Regions from separate parts of the Alteromonas sp. G4i13 genome, predicted to be linked through region 3. Evidence: predicted binding sites of a transcription regulator. Region 3 holds the regulator's gene; each other region holds the start of a gene.

Region 1 (7,231 bases), on a different contig from region 3:
AAAGCGAAGACGTGTCCTCACTGTGACTTTAAAATCGGTGATGCGACCTCTGAAGATATAGAGCGCAAACAAAGCTTACAAAGATTTAAAAAGTTAGCCAGTATCCAGAACCAATCCCTTCTTGCTATGCTGATATTCGTTGCGAGTTTTGGCTTCATGTATTGGGGCGGAACACGCCCAGGTGATTTGCAACATAATTTAGCTATTTTGGGCGCAGTGGTTGGCTTTGTTTGGTACTTAGTAAACCGCGCGCGTATTGTTTACATAAAGCGTTTTTCCTAAATGAATATAGAAGCACTTTTAGCCAGCATGACGCCGGAGATTTACGAGCGTCTGCGTCAGGCTGTTGAAACAGGTAAGTGGCCAGATGGCACGCCTTTAAACGAAGAGCAAAAAGCAAGCAGCATGCAGGCTGTTATGCTGTATCAAGCAAAAATAGAAAAGTCCTCTGAGCATATGACAGTAGGTGAAAGCGGCGAAATCGTACATAAAAGTAAAGCCGACTTTAAGCGCTCGTTACGCGATGAGCAGGATGATAATAATACAATAGCGCGGTTTAAACAGGATGATATTTAGTCGTATATTTGCGCCTTCACACCAAAGCCCAAAGCCTGAAAAACGGATGCAGGCAATCGAGAGTCTCTCTCCCGAAAAGGCACAGGAAAAAACAATTCTTCACGAACTGGCATTTAATGACGAAGATGCAAATGTCAGTTTAGCAGCACTCGAAAAGCTTAATAGCTTTGTGCTGTGGCTTAAAATGTCACAAATTGCCAAGCAGTCTCGCGTTAAAAAAGCGGCGGAGAAAAAGGTAAACGCCGCTTTGTTAGGCGAGGGGGATGTCACACTCTCCCGCCAAGAGATATTCTCTTTTTTAACTGAAACAGCCAACGCCGATTTGGTAGTGCAGTTAGTACCACAAATGTTGAAGAAAGAGCCTATGCTCTTACAAGATGATGCGCTAGCTAGCGCGCTAATCGAAAAAGTAGCGAAGCCATCTTTCACCCAGTTTGTTTTTTTAGAAGGCGCAAGTCCCCAACTGCAGACTCAACTAGTCAACGCACATTCAGACGTATCAGATCTGCAAAAGCTTGCTAAGAAAGTGTCAGATGATGCCCTTGTTACGAAAATTAATGCGCGGATAGATGCTATCAAAGAGGCTGCAAAGCGCCCAGTGGAGCTTAAAAAGCAGCTCACTCTGGGACTTTCAAAATATCAGGCTTTACTCGACAAATCAGATGTAGAAACCATTGATGAAAAGCGCAACGAACTTGAGAGCGAATTGACAGGGCTATTTGCTCAAATTGATTTACTCACTTCAGAAGAACGCGCTGATTATGAAGAAAAGCGCGCGCGTATTGGTGAGCAGCTCGAGCGATATTTAAGCCGTATACGCCCGGCATGGGAAGAGAAGCAACAAGCGTCGCAACGTGCCAATACCAAAGCATTGTGCGAACAGCAGCTTACTCATGCCAAGGAGCAGGTAGCTTGGTTGTACAATAACAGGCTTTGTGAAGCGACGCTTGCTGATGTTGCTACGGTTAATGAAAGCGTGCGCGGTGTTGAAGCAACGCTCGAACAGCTAGCGCGTCTCGATGATGAATCTGCAACTGATAAGCGAATTACACAGATTAAGCACTCTGTCGACGAACTAAACGAGCAGCTTGATCGCTTCTCTATGCAGCAGCAATACGGCCAAAAGCTACTGATAAAACTTCAGTCGCTCGAAGACATTGCCGCTAAGATCGTTTCGGCAAGCGATAGCGAGTCGGGTAAAGATACCCGTGATGTGAGCGTTGAAGAAGCTAGCGCATCGACTGAGAATTTGAGTCAGGTAAATGGTGGCGACGCATTACAAAGCAGTAGTGTAGTGGCTCTTAAAGCGGAGTTTGACGAAGCACGTCAAGCGTATAAAGCGCTTAGTCGCGAAATCGATGCCATTCCTAAGGCGTTGTCTAAACGTTTCAACGCAGCGACAAGCAGTGTAAATGCCAAAGAGCGTGCTCAAAAATCCAAAGAAAATGAGCAAGTAAAACACATTAGAAAGCACATTAGCGTTATCGATAACTTAATTGCTCAGGGTAAATTCCGCGTTGCTATTTCAAAATTTGCAAAGCTTCAGGAAAGTTATGCTGCGCTTCCTGGTTCAGCGAAAAAGTATGTAGAGAAGCGTTTTGAAAAGACCGCTGGTGATGTGTCGCGCTTAGAAGGATGGCAGGATTACCTTGCTGCGCCGCGCAAACCCGCTCTTGTAGAAGAAGCAAAAGCGTTAGCCAGCGCTGATGCAGAAAATATTAAGCAAAGAAGTGAGGCCATTAAGTATCTGCGTAAGCAATGGTTATCACTAACACCGTCATCGTCAACGAGTGAAGAAAGTAGTGATGACGCGTTGTTACAGCAGCAATTTGATGATGCACTTGAAAAGGCCTTCGAGCCTTGTAGAGCGCATTACGCGAAGTTAGATGCACAGCGGGCTGCTGCGCGTGAACAGCGTATGTCGATTATCGCTACCGTTAAGGCAATGGACATTAACATGCCGGAAGCCGAGTTAGTGAAAGTTTTCGATAGAGTGTCTAAACAGTGGCACGCTGCAGGTCAGGTTGAACGTGAAATTTATGAACAGCTGAAGCAAGAATGGAAGGCGGTATCATCGCCCATTCAGGCTAAAGTAAATCAATGGCAAAGTGACAACCAAGCCCAAAAGCGTGCGTTAGTCACCCAAGCTTGTCAACTTGCTTCGGAAGAAGATGTCGCTGGCGCTGCCGACAAAGCTCAACTATTGCAAAGCCAGTGGAAGCAAGTAGGCCATGCAGGTAAACGTGAAGAAAGTAAGTTGTGGGCAGAATTTAAAGCTGCCAATGACACCGTATTTGAACGTTTAAAAGCCGAGCGGAAAGTACAGAATAATGCATTTAACGCGTTAGTAGATTCGCTACTCAAGCAAGTGGAAGCTGTTGACACCAACAGCGATGATGCAACGTTCAGTCAATCAATAAGCGACGTTCGCGCTCAGTTAACCGACTTGCCCAAAGCGCAACGTACGAAAGTAGATAAAAAGATTGATTCACTTGAAAGTAAGCGCGCTGCGCGAGCGAAAAATGCACAATCTCAAGCCCGATTGGCGCGAGCTCAGGCGCTGATTTCTTTACTACAGCTAAGTGTAGGTGAGGGAAGTGGTGATGAGCAATCTCTAGCGGAAACGTTAGGGAAGCGTTGGGCAAGCGTATTGGGTCAGTCTACTGGAAATAAAAAAACTCAGCACGATAGACGATGGTTAACGGTAGCACTAGAAGTCGCAACAGGTATGCCAAGCCCAGATGCAGACGCATCTATACGCTCTAGCGTACAGCTACAAATGATGACATCTAAGTTGGAACAAGGCGAAGCGGCAACAGCTCCCGACATTCTTGCTGACTGGCTATCATACGACTCGATAAGCGAAGAAGATAACTATTTGCTGCAACGAGTTGTTTCAGTTATTGGTACTCATCCTGAAATTGTTGCTTAAACGGAAAGCCTAAATGGAAAACAGTGTTGAGTTTCAATTTGAAACAGAAATGTCTGCATATCGCTTTTTGAATACCGTGAAGCATATTGACGCAGAAGGGTTAAGAGTTAAGTTCGGGCGTACGGATCATCACGTGAGTGTAAAATACCGTTATGGGGTAGGGGAATTTGATTCGACGCTATCTACACTAGACGATATTGCTCGTGAGTTAGGTGGTGAAGAAGTGTCTTAACTAACCAGTTAGGTCAAACCACGTCGACTGTAAATACAAAAAGGGCCAGACAATTGTCTGCCCCTTTTTTGATAAAAACGTAATTAACAGTCTTTATCTTCAGCGTCTACGCCTTCTTTCACATCTTCACAAGCGTCTTCAACGGCATTACCCGCATCGGTAACAATTTCGTCTAGCTCTTCGCCTGCGTCTTCCGCTTCACCGTCACCGCAAGCTGCTAGTGATAGTGCAAATGCTGATGCTACTAGTACCTTTGATAAGTTTTTAAATGAAAACATATCCTTACTCCTTTTTCCTATTAAAATACTTCTAACTCTTAGGCTCTTGGTGCTCTACCACGTAACGCATTTGCGATAAGTGAGATTACGAGCAACGCGATAAACACAAAGAAAAGAAACTGTGCGATACCTGTTGCTGCACCTGCGATGCCTCCAAAACCAAAAACTGCTGCAATAATGGCGATGATAAAAAATGTGATTGCCCAACCTAACATAACTAAATCCTCGTATTGCTTCCGTTACTTTCACTTTAACTAATGCTATCTTTGTGCCTATTTTTTAAGTTATTGAAATATATTGATATAATTTAATTTTCCTTTAGTTGTCAGGCCGTATCTGCAGGCAATTAACGTCACGATTACACGTGCGAATGCATTTTTTACATGATTGAGTAAGGCCCTAGTCACCCAACTTTTCTCTTTGTGTGTTAAGGGCCTTTGGCTGGGATTATTCTTTGATTCTTACCAGCTTCCGAAGAACGTGAGAGCAAGGTTGTGGTTTGTTATGGCGTCTGAATTGGATCCTGGCGACGCAATGTGATTATGTAAGTATCCCATCTCAACGCGCCATTTCTTGTTGAGGTGATAAGCCGGTCCCACGTAAAGTCTATTTTGGTCAAACCCGCTATTTTGGCCCCAGTCTGTGTCGTTTAAACCAAAAAATACCTCGTCCCAAACGACCATTGACCATTGCTCATTTAAAGGTTTCGACCACCGTATAAATTGTCTGAACCTATAGCCTGTATCACCGCCTTCATCGCTCCTGAATCGCTGCTCCAAACGACTTCTACCTGAAATGGTACCGCCCATAAATTTGCTTAATGAATACGTAGCTTGCTGCCACACCCTGTCTTCTTCAATTGAACCGTTGTCTGAGTCTATCGTTACTCTTGCAACACCCAGCCACAAGGTCGTATCGCTTGATAGTTTGTAGCCGACACCGGGACGAACGATAGAAACGCCTAGGCGAGATGCGTCGTCTTTAAAGCGTAAATGACCGTCAAACCAAAATTGCCATTTACCTTTATCATCGGCATCTCCAGTGAGTGCGAGAGCGTTCCAAGATTGAAAATCTGACTCGGCGTGTGACTTAATGCCGGCTGTCATCGCCATCACAAGTAGTAAGACGCAACGCGTCATAATTCGTTTTGCGCACATAGTTTTTCTCGTTGAAAATAAAAAAGAGGCAAAGCGAAAGGGAAGGGACGCCTTGCCTGCAAAGGGAGAGTGTTTCGCCCCTCACACTTCCTAAGAATGGAGGGGCAATGGCCTATTTAGTTACCGTTTGGGTTGTAAGGTAACGAAGATTGGTGAGCAACAATACGCAGGTCGCCGTCACTATCTTTGACATAGGCAAACGTGTATTCCACCTTCGTTTCGCCACCTTTTGTATCGGTAAAGAAGTAGTTGCCCATCGCCACGGCCATGCGACAGCTGTTGTTGATAATACCCACATTATCGAATTTCACATTTGTGTATGGCTTTATAGCAAAGCCTTTGTCCTCTTCGTAAGCGTCATTACCGCCAACAAAGTATGAAAGCGCAGCATCGAAGCTTGAACGGAACTGGTCGTTAGCTGCAAGCGTTGGTTTAAACAGTACGCTGCTTAAATCGTAACCATACATAGCTTGGATGAAATCTGCGGCTTCGCCAGAGTAATCACCATCATTGCTAAATACTGCACCAATTCGCACTATGCCGTCGCCCCACATCTTTTGTGCCGTTACCACTTCTCGCTCAGTAATACATTCGTCGGAATAAAGTAATGCGTTGTCGAGTGCTTTAGCTTTTAACGCCGGAACATTCGAACTAGCTGAGTGCTCCATCTGCGGTTTTGCCACTGCACTGCAACCAGTCACCAACATTACTGTAGCTGCTACAAGAGTAGTTTTTGTCATTAACGTGCTTAGCTTTCTCATCGCCTGACTCCTTAGTCATTTGCAAAATAAATATGTGCTATTACCTGATTCAATTGCTTAGAGCAGTACCGCTACAACGTTGTTGCTAGAGGTTTATAAATCTGCTCTGCAGTTCATGGGTTTAATGATAGCTAGCTATGATGACGGAGACTTTTGTACAACATTAATAGAAGATTAACGGGCCATTAAAAATCCAGGAAGCACTTCAGGAGAATGGATAACAGCTATAAATTAGAAAAAAGAGCTGTGATAGCAGCAGTGTCATCGACTTTTTCAAGAAGAAACGAATATGACACTGGCCAAGTTTGTAGAAAAGTGAAGAATGCAGTTAGCCAGTGGTCTGTTAGCCACAACAGAAAAGTAATAAAGACTAGTGCACAGGTTGTTGGCTTTAATACACATTACGGTTTTGCTCATGTGTTTGAGCGATGCTTTTCAATAATTGCAACTAGGGCCTGAAAAGCATTTCTATTAAAACTGATGTTTTAGAGCATAAGTGAGCGGCAAAACGCTCAGCTAGTTGCCATTTTTTGGCTCAAGAGGCTCTGATAGTACCTCTAAGACAGTAAAAGCATTTTTACCTAGACGGGTTTTATCATTCGCCATCATTACATCAATAGTAAAGTAGATGTCGTTAATTTGAGTTTTCACAACGTCGTTTGAGCTTGGGACGGCCATAGGCTGTGCCACTTCATCGCAGCCTGACATAGTGCACTGCCTGTCGGTTTGAAATGCCACGGGCTCTTCCTTGTTCGCCATAACTTCTCGCGCAACAACTGGCTTTTTATCGACGTTGGTTTTAACAATAGCTAAATAGGTAAAGCCTTGCTTTTGAGCAATTTCCGCTGCTCTGTAAAGGGCATATTGCTGTACTTTATCAGCAGGAGTTTTGTCTGTTGCCTTAAAAAGAACCTTGTATTCGTTCTCAGAAATTTTTTCGCTCGAATAGCCATAGGCAGCTTTGGAACTCGCTGACTTATAAGGGGTAGGGGCTGCTACAGGGGTCGATGAACAACCTACTATTGCAAGGCTAAACGCCACACCAACACAGGCAAGCGTCAAACGACTTTTCTTCATATTTTTTTTGTTGTTCATCTCACATATTCCTTAATACTGTGATCATTGAAATAACGACAATAGCGCAGTCCTACTTATTGCCATTAGGGCTTGATTGCGTTTTGCTTTGGGTTTTGCATCTACCGCACCCTTGTATGCGCCAAGGGTTGCGATGCCAAGCAACGTTTCAGGCTTTCCCATCATCAGTTTACATTGCCTCTTTGCTTGTGTAAGTGCAA
Region 2 (7,231 bases), on a different contig from region 3:
TGTCGTTGCTTACTGATTTCGCCGCAACGCTGAAACGCTTCAAGCTTATTAAGCCAAAAACCAGTGATGTGAAAAACTTGCTTGGTCACATCAGTCGTTCAAGTGCTGAATTACGCATTCAGGCTCAGTAGGAGGATTTAGTTTATGGCAAAGAACGTATATCAATTTGTCGATGTTGAACGTATCGATCCGCCGAAAAAGCCGATCATGGTACGTAAACAAGAGTTCGCGGAAATTTATCAACCGCTGAGCCAATCTCAAACCGAAGGCCAAGCAGATCGCTGCTTGGACTGCGGTAACCCATACTGTGAATGGAAGTGCCCAGTGCACAACTACATTCCTCAGTGGTTAAGCTTGGCGAACGAAGGCCGCATTTTAGAAGCTGCGGAACTTTCTCATAAAACCAACAGCTTGCCTGAAGTATGCGGCCGCGTATGTCCACAGGACAGACTGTGCGAAGGTGCATGCACGCTGAATGATGACTTTGGTGCAGTGACCATTGGTAGTATTGAAAAATACATTACCGATACGGCATTCAAAATGGGCTGGCGCCCAGATATGTCTGACGTGGTATGGACCGATAAGAAAGTGGCGATTGTAGGTGCAGGCCCTGCTGGTCTTGCATGTGCTGATATTCTGGTTCGTAACGGCGTTAAACCTGTTGTTTACGACAAATACGAAGAAATTGGTGGCCTACTTACATTTGGTATCCCGTCTTTTAAATTAGAGAAAGACGTGATCAAGCTACGCCGCCAAATTTTTACCGAGATGGGTGTTGAGTTCGTACTTAACACTGAAATTGGTAAAGACATACAGTTCCAGGATTTGCTTGATAAATACGATGCTGTTTTCTTAGGCATGGGTACGTACAAGTCTATGCAAGGTGGCTTCGATAACGAAGAAGTTGAAGGCGTTCACGAAGCGCTACCTTTCCTTATCGCCAACACCAATCGCGTAATGGGCCTTGAAAAAGATCCTGCTGATTACATTGATATGAAAGGCAAGCGCGTAGTAGTTCTAGGTGGTGGTGATACCACGATGGACTGTGTTCGCACGTCAATCCGCCAAGGCGCTGCCCAAGTTACCTGTGCATACCGCCGTGACGAAGAAAGCATGCCGGGCTCTCGCCGCGAAGTTGTTAACGCAAAAGAAGAAGGGGTTGAGTTTAAATTCAATCTTCAGCCGCTAGACATTGCAGTAGATGAAAACGGTAAGGCATGTGGTGTTAAGCTGGTTAAAACCGAAATGGGGCCACCGGATGCCAATGGTCGCCGCCGCCCTGTTGAAGTGGAAGGTTCAGAGCACGTACTAGAAGCAGACGCGGTAATTATCGCCTTCGGCTTCCAGCCCAGCCCTGCGCCATGGTTTGCTGACTTCGGCATTATGCTCGATGAAAAAGGTCGCGTACGCGCGCCATCTGCTGGCAAATTTGCTTACCAGACCTCTCACCCGCAAGTCTTTGCCGGTGGCGATATGGTACGTGGTAGTGACTTGGTTGTTACTGCTATCGACGAAGGCCGTAAAGCCGCAGAAGGGATTATGGACTATATTGGCGTTTAACCTTCGCTAACTAAGGCCTATTGTCCATTCACGAAAAGCTCGATAGTTCTGCTATCGAGCTTTTTTTATTTAAAACTAAAGAGATACGATTTACATTAGATAGAATAATTGAATAAAGAGATGACATCATGAGATTGCGGACAGGGCTACTTTACGGGTTATTTTTAGTTTCCGTTTCATATTGCGCCCAGGCAGAGGAAAGTAACGCACTTACCACTCGCTCGGCTAAAGCAGTGTTCGCAGACTACTTGGAATATCTCACGCTACCCAACGTTGCAACGCAATCAGCAACTGATATAGAAAAGGTTGCGCGTTGGACGGCAACGAAATACAGCGAGTATGGTTTTAATACTCAGCTGCTGGAAAACAACGGCATGCCGATGCTGTATGCTGATTACATGCTAGCTGGGAAAAATGCCCCTACCCTGCTTTTTTATGCACATATGGATGGTCAACCGGTTAACGCTGAGTTGTGGGAACAAGACAGCCCTTGGCAGCCCGTTCTAAAAATCGAAGAAAATGACAGCTGGGTTGAAAAACCACTCTCTTTACTCGATAAAGACTATGACCCTAATTGGCGTATTTTTGCGCGCTCGGCATCTGACGACAAAGCCCCAATTATGATGTTACTAGCAGCCATAAACTCACTTTCGACGAATAAGGTGACGCCATCAGTTAATATCAAAGTGCTCCTTGATTCAAACGAGGAAGGTGGCTCTCCTACCCTCGCAAAAGTGATAGAAAAAAACAAAGCGCAGCTTTCTGCAGATGCCGTAGTAATGTTAGACGGTCCCATGCATCCATCCAACGCTTCTACCGTGGTTTTCGGTCATCGCGGTGCGACACTGGTTAAGCTCACTGTTTTCGGACCAAACTCTGATAGCCATAGTGGGCACTTTGGCAACTACATTCAAAACCCCGCTTTTATGCTCTCAACACTCTTAGCAGGGATGAAAAATGAAAATGGTAAGGTGACTATTCCTAATTATTACGGAGACGCTCCTCTGTCAGAAGAAACAAAACAGGTGCTTCGAGACATTCCTATTGATGAAACTGCACTATTGGCACGCCTTGGGGTAGCAAAGTCAGAGTCTGTAGGTGGCAACTACTATGAATCCATTAGTCTTCCGTCTTTAAATATCAATGGATTGAGCGCTGCAAGCACAACAGCAGTAAGGACAATCATTCCGGCTAGCGCTACAGCGTCCATCGATATTAGAACTACAAAAGAGGCTCACTCGTCCAGACAAGTTAAGCTGTTAAAAGACTATATAACAGCTAAGGGATATCACATTGTGGACGAATTGCCATCAAAAGAAACCCGTCTAAAGCATGAAAAACTCATTCTTATAGAAGTTAGCCCCGGCACTGCAGCACTACAAACGTCCCTCGATGAGCCAGTTGGTCTATGGGCGCAAAAGGCACTAGAATCTGTAAGCGATGAGAAGGTTGTAGTTATTCCAATGATGGGGGGTACTGTTCCAACCGCACCGCTAGTAAACAGTATAGAGAAGCCGGTAATTCTTATTCCATTAGTCAATGCTGATAACAATCAACACGCCTCTAATGAAAACTTACGTATAGGGAACTTTTACAGTGGAACAAATGCGCTGTATCAATTACTGACCACGCCTTATGACCAGTAATAGAGTTGTAGTGATGAAGTGATGCTTTAAACCAAAACCTATACGAAAAACCTCACTAATATACGTTAATAGACCAAGGTTTAGTTGAAGCGCGAGAGTTACGACTCTACTATCGTTTAAGCAATTAAAGACATCGCACATCGGGTGAAGAATCTATCTATGCAGCATTTAAACATTAAGAAACTTACATTTTGTCTAACACTGGCGATAGCAGCGAGCAATGCCAGCTTAGCTGATACCATTGCTGTTGACGCTTCATTAAATGCGCAAGTTAACAACCAAACTAAGAAACAAAGCGTCAACTCTTCACCTAGTAAGCCAAGCATCATGTCTTGCCCTTCTGATTTTCAGCAAGTTAAGATTTCTGATGATGCAAGACAATGCCAAGCATTTGACGAAAGCAAGACAGCAGTAATGGTTTACCACTCTCCTCGCTCCCCGAGTGAATTACTGAATGTTTACCAAACGGCGCACCCCGCTTTAAAAACTCACACGCCAGTTAGCGGCCGCACGTTGTTATCCTCAGAAGATAAAGGGGTCAGAGTAATAATCAGCCCAGATAATACTGGCTCTCAAGTGGATATTCTTGTTACATCCACAACGAAATAAGCCCTTTTAGCAAGACAACTACGAAATCTACTCATGTTGGCATCTGCTTTGCAAAATCATCAATAACCACTCCACGGTAACAGTGAGTGTCATTTTTATGACGCTCGAACTGCAAACGGAGCCCAAGCTTTTTTCGATATAAACACTTTAGCGGGCTTCTTTATTACGCATTCCGTGGGCTTTAACTATTGATATTTGCGAGGGTTACGATGGAATTGGCAATTATTCTAATGATGTTACTTATTGTCGTTGCACTGGGTGCCATAAAGTTGTCAGACGGCGGTGTCGCATTTCCATTTAGGCGAAAGCCGCAATTGTTCACCCCCGTTGAGCACTCTTTTTTAAACCTTATCGAACAGGCTATGGGAAGAGAGTTTCGCATAGTGTGCCGTGTGCGTCTTAACGATTTAGTGGCGGTTCGCCAGTCTGCAAATAAAAAGACGGCAAGCCAAGCCATCAGCAGAGCTTCTAGCAGACAGCTCGACTTTGTATTAGTAGATAAACACGACATGAGTCCTGTTCTTGCTATCGACTTAGTTCATAGCCAAGGCAAAGATGGTTATAAATCACAAAAAGACTGGTTTGTAACCGGAGCACTTGATGCTGCCGGCCTTCCTCATGCAAGAATTAAAGTGAAATCTGGTTATACCGTTGACGATATTCGCGAGTGTTTGGAAAACAAACTCATTCCATATCGCCGTTTACAGCAAAAAATGGCACAGCTGCCAACGCATAATCCAGAGCCACCAAAGCGCCCGACTCGCCCAGTGCGTTCAAGCAGACCAGCTGCAGCTTAAGACATAACCCCACTTCCCCTGGCCTTTGTTGCTTTGCTATTTTCTTACTCTCAAATAGCGGTAACAGAGGCATTTTTCTGTCAGTTTGCCCGTTTTCCTTATACAATTAACGCTTTCAGCAGCGTATTCACGCGTTAAATTCCCTCAACACCGTCGGTAAAGTTATGAAAAAAATTGGTATTTTAGGTGCAATGGACGAAGAAGTTGCGCTACTTAAAGCGTCACTTTGGAATGTAAAAGAAACCCAGTGGAAGCACCTGACGTTTTACGAAGGTACACTTAACGACATAGAAGTGGTGCTAGTAAAATGCGGTATTGGTAAAGTGGCTGCAGCAATTGCTACTACTGTACTTATCGAACAGTACGCCCCTGATGCTGTTGTCAATACCGGTTCTGCCGGAGGTTTCGACAAGAATCTAAACATCGGTGATTTAGTGATCGCCAGTCACGTTATTCACCATGATGCCGATTTAACCCATTTTGGCTACAAGCTCGGTCAATGCGCAGGTATGCCTGAAGATTTCCGTTGCGATACAAGGTTAATGGAAGCCGCTCGTAGTGCTGCCACAGGCATTACCTCACTTCAGTCGACAACAGGTTTAATCTGTACGGGCGATGCGTTTATCGGTAGCGACGAAGCTGTAGCAGAACTGCGTGAAAACTTCCCAGACATGAAAGCGGTTGAGATGGAAGGTGCAGCTATAGGTCAAACTTGCCATATGCTCGACACGCCTTTCCTTGTCATTCGTTCATTGTCGGATATTGCAGGAAAAACGTCGTCAGTGAGCTTTAAAGAGTATCTAGACACTGCCGCTAAACACTCAGCACAATTAGTTATGGCAATGATTAAGGCTCTTGCAAAATAAGATGACAGAGGTAATTAGCGACCCGCAATACCAGTCGCTATTCGTACTTTGGCTGGCTATCGCCATTGACGCATTATGGCGCTGGCCCCAAAGTACTCATCCATTAACGCTCATGCGCTACCTCGTTCAGCAAATGGGGCGCAAAGTGGTGCCCTCTCATGAATACGGTAGGTCTCAGCACTATATTTCAGGCTCATTAGCCGCCCTAGTTCTTCTTGCGCCATTGGTAGTATGTGTTGCCATCTTGGTGTACATGGCCCAATACCCCGTATTCTTTGAGGCGATTATTCTTGTCGCACTGCTCGACTACGGTTACCAGCGTCAACAGTACAAAAAAGTGCTGGCGAGTGTGGGAAGAAATAAAAAATCCCTCGCACGTGAAATGGCGCAAACCATTACTGCACGTCAATGCGATTCACTTTCCGATATAGGAATTGCCAAAGCCGCGATAGAATCGCTATGGCTGAAGTTTCTTTATCTTTATTGCGGCGTTATTTTCTACTTTGTAGTGGCAGGCCCCATAGGCGCACTCATTTATCGATTGCTTTTGCTCACATCTTGGCAGTGGCATTACCGAACCCCTGCAATGACTTTCTTTGCCAAACCCGTACGCAATCTTGTTTACTTACTTAATATGCCGCCCGCGGTCATTGGTGGTCTAGCAACACTACTGGTCAGCCATCCTATTAAAGGGTTTCGCGCCATAAAGCGCTCCCCAGTGAAAGATAAAACGTCGCTACTGCTTGCACTTATGGGCGGTGTGCTTGATATTAAACTCGGCGGCCCAGCAATTTATGCCAACAAGAAGATTCGATACACCCGCGTGGGAGGCGCTAACGAGGTAAAGTACTCTCACATGTTGACAGCCAAAAATACGGTTACTCATGCCATGATTGCGGTTAGCGCCTTCGCATCGTTAGCTATGCTGGCAATGGCCGTAGCCTAATGAAAACAGCAGTTATGATGAAAACCATTTTTTTTGTAATTTTAAGCTATTTACCTCTTCTCACATTTGCTAAGTCAGAATCAGATGCCGAGACAAAGCACCTAGCTCATTCAGATCAATTTGCTTCTGCCGATGTTGCACCAAGCTCGGAATCAAGCGCCTTATCAAATTCCGTCGAGCAAAAGATAGTCAGCCTTGCGCCCCACCTTACCGAATGGGCATTTAGTTTGGGCTTAGGCCCTAACCTTGTAGGTGTAAGCGACTATAGCGACTATCCTGACGCCGCGAAAAATATTAAGCGGGTGGCGGATTTTCAAGGTGCCGATATCGCTACCATTGTGGCGTTAGAACCTGATTTAATTCTTGCATGGGATGGAGGCAATAAGCCGCAAGATATCCATAAGCTTTCCTCGATGGGTCTAAACGTATTTAGCAGCAAGGTCGAAAATATCACTGATATAGCCAGCGAAATTAAAAGGCTTGGGGCACTTACAAATACGCAAAAGCAGGCGACCCAGCTCTCCAATGATTTTCTCAACGAACTAGCCGAACTTCGAAGTAAATACGACAAATCCTCGCTTATACCAGTATTTTATTATTCGTGGACTGCTCCACTTATGACCATCGGTCCCAACGCGTGGGGTAACCAACTGCTGAATGTGTGTGGTGCTCAAACATTATTTGCAGACAGTCCTGTAGACTATCCTCAAGTCGCATTAAAAGATGTACTTACTCGCCAACCTCATGCACTCATTGCGGCATCTAAAAGTACGCATTCAGAACTTGAGGTATTCTGGCGTGATCATC
Region 3 (7,231 bases):
CTCGTTAATTTATTGCCCGTAGTTAAACGCTTAGGCATACAGGTGGTCGCCATGACCAACAGTGCTTCCAGCTCATTAGGACAACACGCAGATGTCGTACTTGATATCAGCGTTGAAAAAGAAGCGTGTTCGCTAGGCCTTGCTCCTACGTCAAGCACAACCGCCACACTGGTTATGGGTGATGCGCTTGCGGTAGCACTACTAGACCAAAAAGGTTTCACCTCAGATGACTTTGCGCTTTCGCACCCAGGCGGCAGTTTAGGCAGAAAACTTCTGCTTAAAGTTAGCGATATCATGCAAAGCGGCAGTGATATCCCCCTTGTCCATGCCAGTGCTTCTGTTGCTGACGCACTGCTGGAAATATCTAAAAAGGGGTTGGGTATGACAGGCGTGATAGCGGCAGACGGTACGCTGACAGGCGTCTTTACGGATGGCGACCTACGACGAATTCTCGATGCCCGCGTAGACGTACACAGTGCGACAGTGAAAGAAGTAATGACTAAAGGCGGCAAGACTACCACCGCAGGTCAGCTGGCTGTAGAAGCCCTGAATTTGATGGAAACCCATAAAATTAGTGCGTTAATGGTTACTGACGATAAGCGCAAACCTGTTGGGGCATTTAACATGCATATGCTACTAAAAGCAGGAGTGCTTTAAATGACAACCACCTTGTACACGGAAATAAATGACTCGCTTTTCGCTAAACTAGCCAAGATAAAGTTGCTGGTATGCGACGTTGATGGTGTGTTCTCAGATGGCCGAATTTATTTAGGTAACGACGGTGAAGAACTTAAAGCATTCCATACCCGTGATGGATATGGTGTAAAAGCGCTAGTGAGCAATGGAGTGAATGTCGCGGTTATTACTGGACGTCGCTCTGCCATTGTTGAAAATAGAATGAAGGCACTGAATGTTGCACATATAATTCAAGGCGAAGAGAATAAAGCAGACGCGCTTAGTGACCTGATGAAACGCCTTGAGTTAAACACTGACGAAGTGGCTGCGGTAGGTGATGACATGCCAGATACGGGTATGTACAAGCACGTTGCGGTTAAAATTGCGGTTGCCGATGCCCATCCTTACGTAGCAAAACAAGCAAACTGGATTACGACCCTTCCCGGTGGGTTTGGCGCGGTCCGAGAAATATCGGATACCATTTTGCAGGCCAAAGGGGTAACAAATGAGATTTTTGGAGCTAGTGTATGAGCCTGTTTGGCTTTAATCGCTTAGGATTAAGTATATCGGCGCTATTTATTCTGGCGATGCTGATGTACATCCCTACGTGGATGGAAGAGCAGCCTGAAACGCAGGGGAATCGTGAAAACGATGCGCTAAAGCCCGCCTACAAAGCAAAAAATCTAACCACTACGCTGTACAATCAAGACGGTGAGTTAAATCACAAAGTATTTGCAGAGTCGATGGAGCATTACGACCAGCTTGGCTTTGTATTGTTTCAGCAACCTAAATACACCCTTTATACAGAAAACGCGTCATCACCATGGGTGGTAACCGCTGATGAAGGTACACTATACAATAACGAGCTAATCCAGCTGGAAAACCAAGTTAATATTGAGAACCAAACTGGCGATGACTTTGTCAGAAGTATATCGACCGAGTACATTCAAATTAATTTAGAAACCAAGCAAATGACATCTGACCAACCCGTTGAAATACTGGGCACCCAATATGTCATTTTAAGTAATGGGTTTAACGCGAATTTACGCACACAAGAATACGAGCTTTTAGATCATGTACAAACCACTTATTCCCCTAGCAACTAGTTTATTGCTTGCCATCGCTAGCGGTGCGGTACACGCCAGTGAAGATGATTTTTCGCAGCCCATAAAAATAGGCTCGAACACCCAGTTTATCGACGGTAAAAATAAAACCGCGTTGTACAAAGACGACGTACTCATAACTCAAGGCTCTTTGGTTATTGAAGCTGACGAAGTGGAAGTAATTGCCACTGACGGTGGTGGTCGTGAAATATTTATTGCTAGAGGAAAGCCTGCAAGCTATTCCCAGCAATTGGAAGACGGCACGCCAGTTTCGGCAAAAGCTAATGAAATACGCTATGAAGTGGTGAACCGAACGATTTCTCTTGCTGGAAACGCAGAGTTGAAACAAGACACCAGTAAAGTACAGGGTGACAACATCACGTTCGATATGATTACCGAGCAATTGCTAGCGACTGGCGGCGCAGGTAAGGATGGTGAGGGTCGAGTGACCACAGTATTCACACCTGAGACCATTCGCAAAACTTCGTCTAAGAAAGACAAAAAAGACAACGAGGGCAATGAATAGCAATGGCAACTTTGAGCGCTAAAAATCTTGCTAAGGCTTACAAGTCAAGACAGGTTGTACGAGATGTAAGCCTGTCTGTCTCAACGGGTCAAATTGTCGGTCTTCTTGGCCCAAATGGCGCTGGTAAGACCACCACATTCTACATGATTGTTGGTTTAGTGAATTTGGATAAAGGCAAGATTGAAATTGACGACAATGAGCTAACTCATCAGCCCATGCACGAGCGTGCACGCCGCGGAATAGGCTACCTACCGCAGGAAGCCTCTATTTTCAGAAAGCTCACGGTACATGAAAATATCATGGCCATTTTGCAAACCCGTAAAGATTTAAATTCACAACAGCAAGAAGAAGAAGCTGATGCGCTACTTGATGAATTTAATATTAACCATATACGTAATAGTACGGGGATGAGTTTGTCAGGGGGCGAACGCCGTCGCGTTGAGATTGCCCGCGCTCTGGCAGCAAAACCGCAATTTATTTTGTTAGATGAACCATTTGCTGGTGTTGATCCAATATCAGTTAATGATATAAAGAAGATAATACAACATCTTCGCGATAGGGGGATTGGAATCCTTATCACGGACCATAACGTACGAGAGACATTGGATGTTTGTGAAAAGGCGTACATTGTGAGTCATGGCGAGCTTATTGCGCAAGGAACGGCGGAACAGGTTTTAAGTAATCAAAAAGTAAGGGATGTATACCTAGGCGAACAATTCAGGCTATAGTTAATGTAACCGAATTGTCATTTTTCAGTTTCGCTCTGGTATATTCAATTTAGAGCATTTAAATAAGACGTAGATGAAACCATCTTTACAGCTAAAATTTAGCCAACAACTTACCATGACACCACAGCTTCAGCAGGCCATTAAACTGCTGCAGCTTTCTACACTTGATCTTCAACAAGAGATCCAAGAAGCGCTCGATTCTAATCCGCTATTAGAAGTTGAAGAAGGTAATGACGAGCCGCAACTAGAAAAGAACAATATCGACAACGATGACAGCGGCTCTGAGGCCACTGCTTCTGCATCTAGTGACACACTAGAAGCCGGCGATGCACTTGAGAAAAACGATCTTCCCGATGAGCTGCCAATCGACAGCACATGGGACGAATACTACTCTGCTTCATCTTCGCCTGCTCCGGGTCCATCCAATGACGACGAGCAAATCTTCCAAGGTGAGACTACTGAAGATATTCAAGAGCACCTTCTTTGGCAAATGCGCCTTACCCATTTCTCGGATACCGATCGCGCAATCGCTACAGCAATCATCGACTCTATTGACGAGTCAGGTTATTTAACCGTTACCCTTGATGATATTTTAGAAGCGGTCAACGATGATGATATGGAAGAGCCAATTGAAATGGACGAAATAGAATGTGTGCTAAAGCGCATTCAGATGTTCGACCCTATTGGTTCTGGCTCACGCTCTCCACAAGAATGTTTGATGGTGCAATTGCGCCAATTTTCAGAAGACACACCGTGGCTTGCTGAAGCAAAGCAACTGATTGAAGAGTACTCTGACTTACTGAGCAGCAAAGACTATCGTACGCTTATGCGTAAAAGCCGATTGAAAGAAGATCAGCTACGCGAGGCAATGCGTTTACTGCAAACCTTGAATCCTCGCCCAGGTAGTGCTTTAGTTACTAAAGAGCCTGAGTACGTTATTCCTGATGTCTCAGTAACCAAGAAAAATGGCCGTTGGGTGGTTGAGCTGAACCCCGACAGTCTGCCTAAGTTAAGCGTAAATCAACAATACGCAGCAATGAGTCGCCGTGCCAAGAATAGTAGCGATTCACAATTCATCCGCTCACACATGCAAGAGGCTAAGTGGTTCATAAAGAGCCTTGAATCTCGTAACGAAACCTTAATGAAGGTTGCAAACTGCATTGTGCAGCAGCAAATGGGCTTTTTTGAGCACGGCCCGGAAATGATGAAACCAATGGTGCTAAATGATGTCGCAGAAATGGTAGATATGCACGAATCCACTATTTCGCGAGTGACAACGCAAAAGTACATGCATACGCCACGTGGAATCTTCGAATTGAAGTATTTCTTCTCAAGCCACGTTGCAACAGAGTCTGGTGGTGAATGTTCATCTACAGCGATTCGTGCATTGATCAAGAAATTAGTGGCCGCTGAAAAGCCTAGCAAGCCGCTAAGTGATAGCAAGATTGCTTCATTGTTGGCCGAACAAGGCATTAAAGTTGCCCGGCGAACAATAGCAAAGTACCGGGAATCGTTGTCGATCCCGCCGTCGAACCAACGCAAAAGCCTTATTTAATCGGGCTTAATAATATAAGGAAGACGAAATATGCAAATCAACCTTACTGGTCATCATGTCGAAATCACCGACTCTTTGCGTAATTATGTCGATACGAAGTTCAGCAAACTTGAACGTCACTTTGATCACATTTCTAATGTGCATGTCATCCTGAACGTTGAAAAATTAAATCAAAAAGCCGAAGCGACCGTTCATTTAAGTGGCGCTGAAGTATTCGCATCCTCAGAAAATACCGACATGTATGCGGCGATTGACAGCATGGTTGATAAACTCGACCGGCAGGTAATCAAGCATAAGGAAAAACTGAAAAAACATTAGTAGTTAATTAAGCATGGATATACAAGCCATCGTAAGTCTGGACCGCACCGAGTGTGCGGTTCAGTGTAATAGTAAAAAGCGAATTCTTGAGATCATCGCTGATATCGCTGCCAAGCAAAACGAGAACATTGATCAGGCAACGGTACTTAACAGTTTGATGGCTCGAGAGCGTATGGGTAGTACAGGCATTGGCAATGGTATCGCCCTGCCCCACGGGCGCCTGCCGGGCCTTGAGAAAGTGATTGCCATTGTTGTAACCAGCACGCCAGCAATCGACTTTGACGCCCTTGACGAGAAACCCGTAGACATCTTTTTTGCGCTACTCGTTCCCGAGGAACAGACCGAAGGACACCTTCAAACGCTGGCCACCGTGGCTGGTAAACTAAGCGACAAAGAAACGATTAAAGCAATACGTCGCGCAACGACAAGCGACGATATTCTATCTGCATTAAGTTAAACATTAAGCGCCTATTAACCGTTTAGTAGGCGCCTAATTCAACAACGCGTATGTGATAAAACCAGAGTATTAGGGAGAAAGTAGGTGAAGCTGATAATAATCAGTGGTCGTTCGGGGTCTGGTAAGTCTGTCGCACTTCGCGCATTGGAAGATTTAGGTTATTACTGTGTTGATAATATCCCGGTAAACTTACTTCCCACCTTAACCCATACAGTTGTTGACGAGTACGATCAGGTTGCGGTAAGTATCGATGTGAGAAACTTACCTAAAAATCCTGACGATTTGGTAGAAATTCTAGACTACCTGCCTTCTTCGTGGTCGATGACCATTGTTTACATTGACGCGAGCGATGATGTACTGGTTAAGCGTTTTAGCGAAACACGTCGTCTTCACCCTCTCGCCAAGCTTAATAAATCGCTTTCAGAAGCCATTAAAGCCGAGTCAGCCCTACTTGCTCCTATTGCTGAACGCGCAGATTTATATTTAGACACTGATAAGCTTACCATTCACCAACTGGCAGAGTTAATTCGAGAGCGTATCTTGGGTAAGAAAAGCTCACGCCTTGTGCTTGTGTTCGAGTCGTTTGGCTTTAAGCACGGTATTCCTAAAGATGCGGATTACGTTTTTGATGCCCGCTTTTTACCTAACCCCCACTGGGAGCCGGACCTTAAACATCTGACCGGATTAGACGCGCCAGTAGAAGTATTTTTGGGGTCGCAGCCTGTAGTGACCAAGTTCATTTGGCAAATTCAGAATTTAATAACGACATGGCTGCCTCATTTAGAGCGCAATAACAGAAGTTACGTAACCGTAGCGATTGGCTGTACTGGTGGCCAACACCGTTCGGTTTATATCGCACAGACCCTGTCGAAAACCTTCAGTGAAATACACCCTGATGTACAAATTCGCCATAGAGAGCTGAATCAGTAATGACTATTCAAAAAACGCTAACTATCGTCAATAAGTTAGGGTTGCATGCAAGAGCGGCGACCCAACTGGTTAAACTGGCTAATCAATTCGACGCTAAAATCATCTTAAAAAAAGGCGATAAAGAAGCAGACGCAAGCAGTGTATTGGGATTAATGATGCTTGAAAGCCATCAAGGTGAACAGGTAGACGTGATTGTGGACGGCAGTGATGCTGTTGATGCACTTGCAGCTATTGAAGAGCTTATTGAGGGCAGATTTAACGAAGACGAATAGTCTTACTTGCCCAATCCATTGACCAATTAATCAACACTTAGCGCAGTTATCTTAAAATCCCGCGCAAAACCTACGCAATTATCATGACAGACTCATCATAATTGCGATATTCTACGCCCACTTAGGCTCTATGGCCTGCATTGTTCATCTTTTAGCTTGTAGGAATAACGCCTTATGGCAGAAGCGCTTGTTTCTAAATACGTACAAACTCAGTTACGCGCACTCAACGCTGCGTTGACCAACGGTCAATTCGTATCTGTACGTAAGCTTCTGCTTGAATTACCGCCTTCAGACGTCGCCCACATTCTTGAATCTAGCCCTAGCAGAACCCGTGACGAATTATGGGAGCTCATTGATGGTGACTTTCACGGCGACATTTTAGAAGAACTGTCTGACGATGTTCGAAACGGTATCATTACAAAAATGCTTCCCGCTAATGTGGTTGACGCACTTGAAGAGATGGATACCGATGACTTAGCAGAGACGCTAAGCAGCCTTCCCGAGCCAGTATTGGCCGACATTCTAGACTCGATGGATGCACAAGATCGCGTGCGCGCAGAGCAAGCGCTGTCTTACGGTGAAGAAACCGCTGGTTTCATCATGAACACCGACACCATCACATTACGTCCCGATGTGACCATTGACGTGGTTCTGCGCTATATCCGCT
Region 4 (7,231 bases), on a different contig from region 3:
TCAGGCGTTACTTCTACTAGTTCGTCGTCATCGATGAACTCAAGCGCTTGCTCAAGTGACATTCTGATAGGCGGAACAAGTGTTTGCGCTTCATCAGTTCCTGATGCACGAACGTTAGTAAGCTGCTTACCTTTAAGCGCGTTAACAGTAAGGTCGTTGTCACGGCTGTGAATACCGATAACCATACCTTCGTACACTTCAACACCGTGACCGATGAATAGACGACCGCGTTCTTGAAGGTTAAACAGAGCGTTAGTTAGTGCTTTACCGTTTGCATTAGCGATCAGTACACCATTCTTACGCTTACCAATGATACCGCCTTTGTACGGACCATAGTGATCGAACGTGTGATATAGCAATCCAGAACCCGACGTTAACGTCATGAACTCTGTTTGGAAACCAATTAGGCCACGGCTTGGAATGATAAAGTCGATACGTACACGACCTTTACCATCTGGGGACATATCAGTCATTTCGGCTTTACGAAGACCTAGCTGCTCCATAATAGAGCCTTGGTGTTGCTCTTCACAGTCAATAGTTAGCGTTTCGTAAGGTTCTTGTGTTTCGCCATCTACTTCTTTCAGAATTACTTCTGGACGAGATACAGCAAGCTCGTAACCTTCACGACGCATGTTTTCAATAAGAATGCCTAGGTGAAGTTCACCACGACCAGATACGCGGAACTTATCAGGGTCTTGAGTTTCTTCAACGCGAAGTGCAACGTTGTGTACTAGTTCGTCTTTAAGACGCTCTAGAATGTTACGTGACGTTACATACTTACCTTCTTTACCTGCAAACGGCGAGGTGTTTACCTGGAACGTCATGGTTACTGTAGGCTCGTCAACCGTAAGTGGAGGAAGTGCTTCTACCGTGTTGATGTCACAAATGGTGTCAGAGATCTTAAGTTCGCCAAGACCTGTGATTGCAATGATGTCGCCCGCGTGAGCAGATTCAACTTCGTGACGAGCAAGGCCAAGGTAGCCGTAAACTAAGCCAACTTTGCCGTTGCGCTTTTTGCCATCTGCAGTAACAACCGTTACTTGTTGGTTTGGCTTAACAGAACCACGCTTAACACGACCTACGCCTATTACACCCACGTATGAGTTGTAGTCAAGCTGAGAAATCTGCATTTGGAATGCGCCGTCGATATCTGCATCAGGAGGAGAAACCTGGTCAACGATAGTTTGGAACAATGCCGTCATATCGTCTTCTTTAGTATCTGCATCTAGTGATGCCCAACCGTTAAGTGCAGACGCATAAACAACTTGGAAATCTAGCTGTTCGTCAGTTGCACCTAGGTTGTCGAATAGGTCGAAAACTTGATCCATAACCCAATCAGGACGCGCACCAGGCTTGTCGATTTTGTTAATAACAACAATTGGCTTAAGACCTTGAGCAAATGCCTTTTGCGTAACGAAACGGGTTTGTGGCATCGGGCCTTCTTGTGCATCTACAAGTAGAAGTACAGAGTCAGCCATCGACATTACACGCTCTACTTCACCACCGAAGTCAGCGTGTCCTGGAGTGTCTACGATGTTGATACGGTAGTCGTTCCAGTTAATCGCTGTGTTCTTAGCTAGGATGGTAATGCCACGTTCTTTCTCGATGTCGTTCGAGTCCATTACGCGCTCTTCTTGCTCGCCTCGAGATTCAAGGGTGCCAGACTGCTGTAACAGTTTGTCTACCAGGGTGGTCTTACCGTGGTCAACGTGGGCGATGATTGCGATGTTACGCAATTTATTAATATCAGTGGTATTCATGCTTATATAGAGCCTGTGTAAATCAACGTCTACTTCAATTCAGTGGAAAGGAGTATGCGTTAGATTTGTTGCAAAAAAATGCAGATAGAAAAATTTGCGCGGATTGTACAGAAAAACCACGACGTTTGCGCATCTTTTTTTGATGGAAACGAGTTTTATTGGTTTTTAAACACTTGTTCAACAAATAACCAGCCCCGTTGCACCTAATTAATCATATTTGGTAGCTATACGCTACAAAGTAATCTAGGCTGATTGACGTGCAAATGAGCATGAAACGCCATATTGGTGCAACATTGCACCAATATGATGCAATTTAATCCAAGCGGAAGTGATAGATGTCCGTCTATGCCACTGAAATCGGTAGACATATAGATGGCATGATAATCGCTTTCACTTTTGCCACTGTTGGAGTGAAGCTGATCATTCCGCATTTTTACATTAAACCTGGAGGACACGATGTCAGTAGAAAAGGCATTAGAGCTGATTAAAGAAAGTGAAGCGAAGTTTGTAGATTTACGTTTTACCGATACAAAAGGTAAAGAACAACACGTATCTATCCCTGCGGGCCTAGTTGATGAAGAGTTTTTCGAAGAAGGTAAAATGTTCGACGGTTCTTCAATCGCTGGCTGGAAAGGCATCAACGAATCAGACATGGTTCTTCTTCCAGACGCAACAAGCTGCGTAGTTGACCCTTTCGCTGAGGAAACACAAGTAAACATCCGTTGTGACATCGTTGAACCTTCAACAATGGAAGGTTATGAGCGTGACCCTCGTTCAGTTGCTCGTCGTGCAGAAGAATTCCTAAAATCAACTGGCATCGGTGACACATGTTTCTTCGGCCCAGAGCCAGAGTTTTTCCTTTTTGATGACGTACGCTTCCACACTGACATGGCGGGTTCTTTCTACAAGATTGACTCTTCTGAAGCAAAGTGGAACTCTGGCGAAGAGTTTGAAGGCGGCAACATGGCACACCGCCCTGGCGTTAAAGGCGGTTACTTCCCAGTACCACCAGTGGACTCTGCTCACGATATCCGTGCTGCAATGTGTCTAGTTATGGAAGAGATGGGCCTTGTTATCGAAGCGCACCACCACGAAGTAGCAACTGCTGGCCAAAACGAAATTGCTTGCCAATTCAATACGCTAGTTAAGAAAGCTGACGAAATTCAAGTTTACAAGTATGTTGTTCACAACGTTGCACACGCATACGGTCAAACAGCTACCTTTATGCCTAAGCCGCTTGTTGGCGATAATGGTTCTGGTATGCACTGTCACCAATCTATCTCTAAAGATGGCGTAAACATCTTTGCAGGTGACAAGTACGCAGGTCTTTCTGAGGAAGCACTTTACTACATTGGTGGTATCATCAAGCACGCGCGCGCAATCAACGCGTTTGCTAACGCTTCTACTAACTCATACAAGCGTCTGGTTCCTGGATTCGAAGCACCGGTAATGCTTGCATACTCTGCACGTAACCGTTCTGCATCTATTCGTATTCCTCACGTAACTAGCGATAAAGCACGTCGTATTGAAGTACGTTTCCCTGACCCAACAGCTAACCCATACCTAGCGTTCACTGCTATGCTTATGGCGGGTATCGACGGTATTAAGAACAAGATCCACCCTGGTGATTCAATGGATAAAGACTTGTACGACCTACCGCCAGAAGAAGCTGCTGAAATTCCAACAGTTGCAAGCTCGCTAGAAATGGCGCTTGAAGCCCTTGATAACGACCGCGACTTCCTTAAAGCAGGTGGCGTTATGACTGACGACATGATTGATGCATACATCGACCTTAAGTCTGAAGAAGTAACCAAACTTAACATGACTACTCACCCAGTTGAGTTCGACATGTACTACAGCGTGTAAATTCGCACTGTATAGCAATTTATACTAAAGCCCGCTCTGCGGGCTTTTTTTATGCGTACGATTTATCTACTATGTTTTTATAGCTATGCTAACGAATACTCTTTCATGCTACATCAACTGCGCACAGGGCTTTGCCCCGCTGCACTTGCATACATCTAAAGAGGTTATCAATAAGCCAGACGTAGCAAGCTATGTGAATTAGCCAGCTAGCCAAAACCACATTAATTAGGTAACGACACGTGCACAACATGACGCGACACATTTGCTTAATTTCGCTATTACTAAGTAGCGGCAACGGCTTACTGCCTGTGCAAGCGGAAATGCTGAGCCAACAAAGTACCCAGCAAGAAGCACAAGAAAGCGAAACCGAACAAAGCGGCAATGCAACATCAGCTGCAGCTACCTCTCCAATGACCATATACAAGGTGGTAGGTAAAGACGGCTCTGTGACTTACACTGACAAGCCGCAGCAAAACGCAGAACCCCTAGCGTTCGATGTAAAAACGCAAAACGTAGTAACCGCGGCAAAGGTTACTCCACCTCCCCCTGCGAAGCCGGCTGCCCCCAAGCCCAACTATCGCGTAGTCATTAAGTCACCTGCACCAGAAGCGACAATTCGCAATAACTTGGGAGAATTCACTATCTCTGCCGCACAACCTGGTGCACCCAAAGCGCCAATCTACCGATTAATCTTTGACGACGCCCCATTAGCTAGCAATAGTTCAGGCGTCTTTAAGCTTTCTGGTATCCATCGTGGGGCACATACTTATAAAGTTGAACTCACGAACAATACGGGCAAGACTCTTGCATCGTCTCCATTACAAACCCTTTACCTGCATCAGGCATCGGCGTTAATTAATAACTAATAGCGTGCAACCATTGTTATGTATGCGCACCATAGAGGTTCAGTGAACATTTCTTCTTGAGCTCTTTATTCGCGCAACGCATCATTGCAAGCTACAATGCACAATTATGGAGCAAAGGAGACGAGCTCGGATGCATTCCACCGAGTTAGAAACACAACAGCTAATCAATAGCCTAAATACCGCACTGGTAATGGTAGACAACAAACTTACGATTGTTTATGCCAACCACGCTGGTGAAGCTTTGTTTGAGACTGGATTAAAACAACTTATTGGGCATCCACTTCAAGATTTTTTCTTGCCGGGCACAATAGAAACCACCCGACTTAAAGCTGCCATCAGAAAAGGTGAAGATTTCACCGAAAACGAAATTAAGTTGGCTTTTCGAGATAACCGCTATGTATCTGCCGACCTAACCGTTACCAACTTGCACTTCGAAGACGGCCCACGACTGCTATTTGAAGTTAAAAAGATTGACCAGCAAAAGCGAATTTCTCGAGAAACTTTACAAAACGCGCAACATTACGCAGCACGAGAATTGGTTCGCGGCCTTGCACACGAAATCAAAAATCCTCTTGGTGGTATTCGCGGTGCAGCACAGCTATTAGAAAAAGAGCTGATTGACGAGCATAAAGAATTTACAAGCATGATCATTGAGCAGTCTGATCGTCTGCGAAACTTAGTTGATCGTTTGCTTGGACCTAATTCACTACCTCGATTTGAAGAAAGTAACGTGCATCAAGCGCTTGAAAAAATACGCAGCTTAATGCGCTTTGACTCAGACAATCCCATTACCATAGTTCGCGACTATGACCCCAGCATTCCACCGCTTATGTTAGACCCTGACATGATTCAGCAAGCGGTGCTCAATATTGTGCGCAACAGCGTTCAGGCATTAACCGAGAGTCAAACCCCCAACCCACAAATTAGGTTAATTACGCGAATAGAGCGCCAAATGACAATTCAAACGAAGCGTCACGCGCTGGTAGCAAAAATAAAAATTATTGATAACGGCCCGGGTATTCCGGCTGAAGTAAAAGACACACTTTTCTACCCCATGGTCACAAGCAAGCAAAATGGCTCTGGGTTGGGTTTGTCTATTTCACAGACCCTTATAAACCACCACGGCGGCAAAATAGATGTAGATAGCTACCCTGGTCACACTGAGTTCGTAATTTACATACCAATAGATCGTAAGGAGACAGACGATGACGAATGAGTCTGTGTGGATTGTCGATGATGACAGTTCTATTCGTTGGGTGCTGCAAAAGGCCTTACAAGCAGCAGATATCAGCTGCTTAAGTTTTGAAAACCCTGAAGATTTATTGCTTCAACTTCAAAGCAGCCAAGCCCCTGAAGTCATCATTTCAGACATAAGAATGCCACAAATGGACGGCATGACGTTACTGAACGAAGTGCATGCCTCGCACCCTATGCTCCCCGTTATCATTATGACGGCGCATTCGGATTTAGACAGCGCAGTTAACGCATATCAAAAAGGCGCCTTTGAATATTTGCCAAAGCCATTTGATATCGACGAGGCAGTAACCTTAACCCAGCGGGCGCTGGCACATGCCAGAGAGCAGTCCACCGTATCTAAAGCGCAAGTTGAAGACGTAGTAACGGAAATTATTGGCGAAGCACCTGCCATGCAGGAAGTGTTTCGTGCCATAGGTCGCTTGTCTCGCTCTTCAATTAGCGTGCTAATTAACGGGCAATCAGGAACGGGTAAAGAACTTGTGGCGCACGCCCTTCATAGGCACAGCCCAAGAGCAAGTAAACCTTTCATCGCCCTTAATATGGCCGCCATTCCTGCCGACCTTGTAGAGTCAGAGCTATTTGGCCATGAGAAGGGCGCGTTTACCGGAGCCCAGGCAGCTCGCCAAGGCCGCTTCGAACAAGCCGACGGCGGAACATTGTTCTTAGATGAAATAGGCGATATGCCGTTAGATGTACAAACCCGCCTTTTACGTGTGCTTGCAGACGGCCAGTTTTATCGTGTCGGTGGCCATCAGTCAGTGAGTGTGGACGTACGCATCATCGCTGCAACTCACCAGAATTTAGAACAAAGGGTTGCTGAAGGTAAGTTTAGGGAAGATTTGTTCCACCGCTTAAACGTTATCCGAGTGCACCTTCCTTCACTTAACGAGCGCCGCGAAGATATTCCATTACTGACCCGTCACTTCTTGCGCCGAGCAGCCAAAGAACTTGATGTAGAAGCTAAAAGCATATCGAAAGACGCTGAGCGCGTAATGTCTCAGCTACCATGGCCTGGAAACGTAAGGCAGCTAGAAAACGTGTGTCGCTGGTTAACAGTAATGGCGAGTGGTCAAGAAGTGCTGCCCAGCGATCTGCCACCGGAAATTCACAGCGACAGCAGTATTGAAAAACCTAGCGCTGAATCGGGTGAGTGGCCAGATTTGTTGGCAAGCTGGACCGATAAACAGCTTCGCGACGGCCATCACAATATTCTTAACGACGCGATGCTGACGTTTGAGCGTATTATGCTTGAGCGAGCACTTCAGCACACTCATGGTCATAAACAAGATGCGGCTAAACGCTTGGGTTGGGGAAGAAATACGCTTACCCGTAAACTGAAAGAACTCGGTGTGAATTAACCCTAGTGACTACGCCGAAAGCTAGCAGGGAACTCACTGCTAGCTTATGAGCGGCTTGCTACCTAATGTCCTTTCGTCAGTAGCGCCGTCATTCCCTGATTGAAATGCCTTACCCACTTCATAC

The links. The regulator sigma-54, encoded in region 3, starts transcription at its own class of promoters, with help from an activator protein. The targets are predictions, from matches to a motif close to GTTGGCACGNNNNTNGNNT.
Region 1: the regulator sigma-54 is predicted to act here: its motif matches at 4,276-4,294, upstream of ACFI6J_RS07400 (DUF1328 domain-containing protein).
Region 2: the regulator sigma-54 is predicted to act here: its motif matches at 3,851-3,869, upstream of ACFI6J_RS07825 (DUF2726 domain-containing protein).
Region 4: the regulator sigma-54 is predicted to act here: its motif matches at 2,132-2,150, upstream of glnA (glutamate--ammonia ligase).

Annotation. Positions count from the first base shown of each region.
Region 1 covers NZ_JBHNYX010000011.1:37,553-44,783, reverse strand. Annotated here, with positions in the region: gene ACFI6J_RS07425 (zinc ribbon domain-containing protein) at 1-282, shown strand, start outside; gene ACFI6J_RS07420 (YeaC family protein) at 283-576, shown strand; gene ACFI6J_RS07415 (DUF349 domain-containing protein) at 566-3,508, shown strand; gene ACFI6J_RS07410 (hypothetical protein) at 3,522-3,740, shown strand; gene ACFI6J_RS07405 (hypothetical protein) at 3,824-4,018, opposite strand; gene ACFI6J_RS07400 (DUF1328 domain-containing protein) at 4,057-4,233, opposite strand; gene ACFI6J_RS07395 (DUF2490 domain-containing protein) at 4,480-5,175, opposite strand; gene ACFI6J_RS07390 (hypothetical protein) at 5,292-5,936, opposite strand; gene ACFI6J_RS07385 (CC0125/CC1285 family lipoprotein) at 6,453-7,031, opposite strand; gene ACFI6J_RS07380 (hypothetical protein) at 7,056-7,231, opposite strand, start outside.
Region 2 covers NZ_JBHNYX010000012.1:24,265-31,495, reverse strand. Annotated here, with positions in the region: gene gltB (glutamate synthase large subunit) at 1-131, shown strand, start outside; gene ACFI6J_RS07840 (FAD-dependent oxidoreductase) at 145-1,560, shown strand; gene ACFI6J_RS07835 (zinc-binding metallopeptidase family protein) at 1,689-3,206, shown strand; gene ACFI6J_RS07830 (hypothetical protein) at 3,366-3,815, shown strand; gene ACFI6J_RS07825 (DUF2726 domain-containing protein) at 4,025-4,612, shown strand; gene ACFI6J_RS07820 (5'-methylthioadenosine/adenosylhomocysteine nucleosidase) at 4,777-5,478, shown strand; gene ACFI6J_RS07815 (cobalamin biosynthesis protein CobD/CbiB) at 5,480-6,424, shown strand; gene ACFI6J_RS07810 (cobalamin-binding protein) at 6,424-7,231, shown strand, end outside.
Region 3 covers NZ_JBHNYX010000027.1:36,909-44,139, reverse strand. Annotated here, with positions in the region: gene ACFI6J_RS13930 (KpsF/GutQ family sugar-phosphate isomerase) at 1-657, shown strand, start outside; gene kdsC (3-deoxy-manno-octulosonate-8-phosphatase KdsC) at 658-1,206, shown strand; gene lptC (LPS export ABC transporter periplasmic protein LptC) at 1,203-1,781, shown strand; gene lptA (lipopolysaccharide transport periplasmic protein LptA) at 1,750-2,304, shown strand; gene lptB (LPS export ABC transporter ATP-binding protein) at 2,307-3,032, shown strand; gene ACFI6J_RS13905 (RNA polymerase factor sigma-54) at 3,106-4,587, shown strand; gene hpf (ribosome hibernation promoting factor) at 4,618-4,905, shown strand; gene ptsN (PTS IIA-like nitrogen regulatory protein PtsN) at 4,919-5,362, shown strand; gene rapZ (RNase adapter RapZ) at 5,447-6,292, shown strand; gene ACFI6J_RS13885 (HPr family phosphocarrier protein) at 6,292-6,564, shown strand; gene mgtE (magnesium transporter) at 6,739-7,231, shown strand, end outside.
Region 4 covers NZ_JBHNYX010000002.1:11,914-19,144, forward strand. Annotated here, with positions in the region: gene typA (translational GTPase TypA) at 1-1,760, opposite strand, end outside; gene glnA (glutamate--ammonia ligase) at 2,217-3,626, shown strand; gene ACFI6J_RS01050 (hypothetical protein) at 3,866-4,492, shown strand; gene glnL (nitrogen regulation protein NR(II)) at 4,623-5,708, shown strand; gene glnG (nitrogen regulation protein NR(I)) at 5,698-7,107, shown strand; gene ACFI6J_RS01065 (HD-GYP domain-containing protein) at 7,170-7,231, opposite strand, start outside.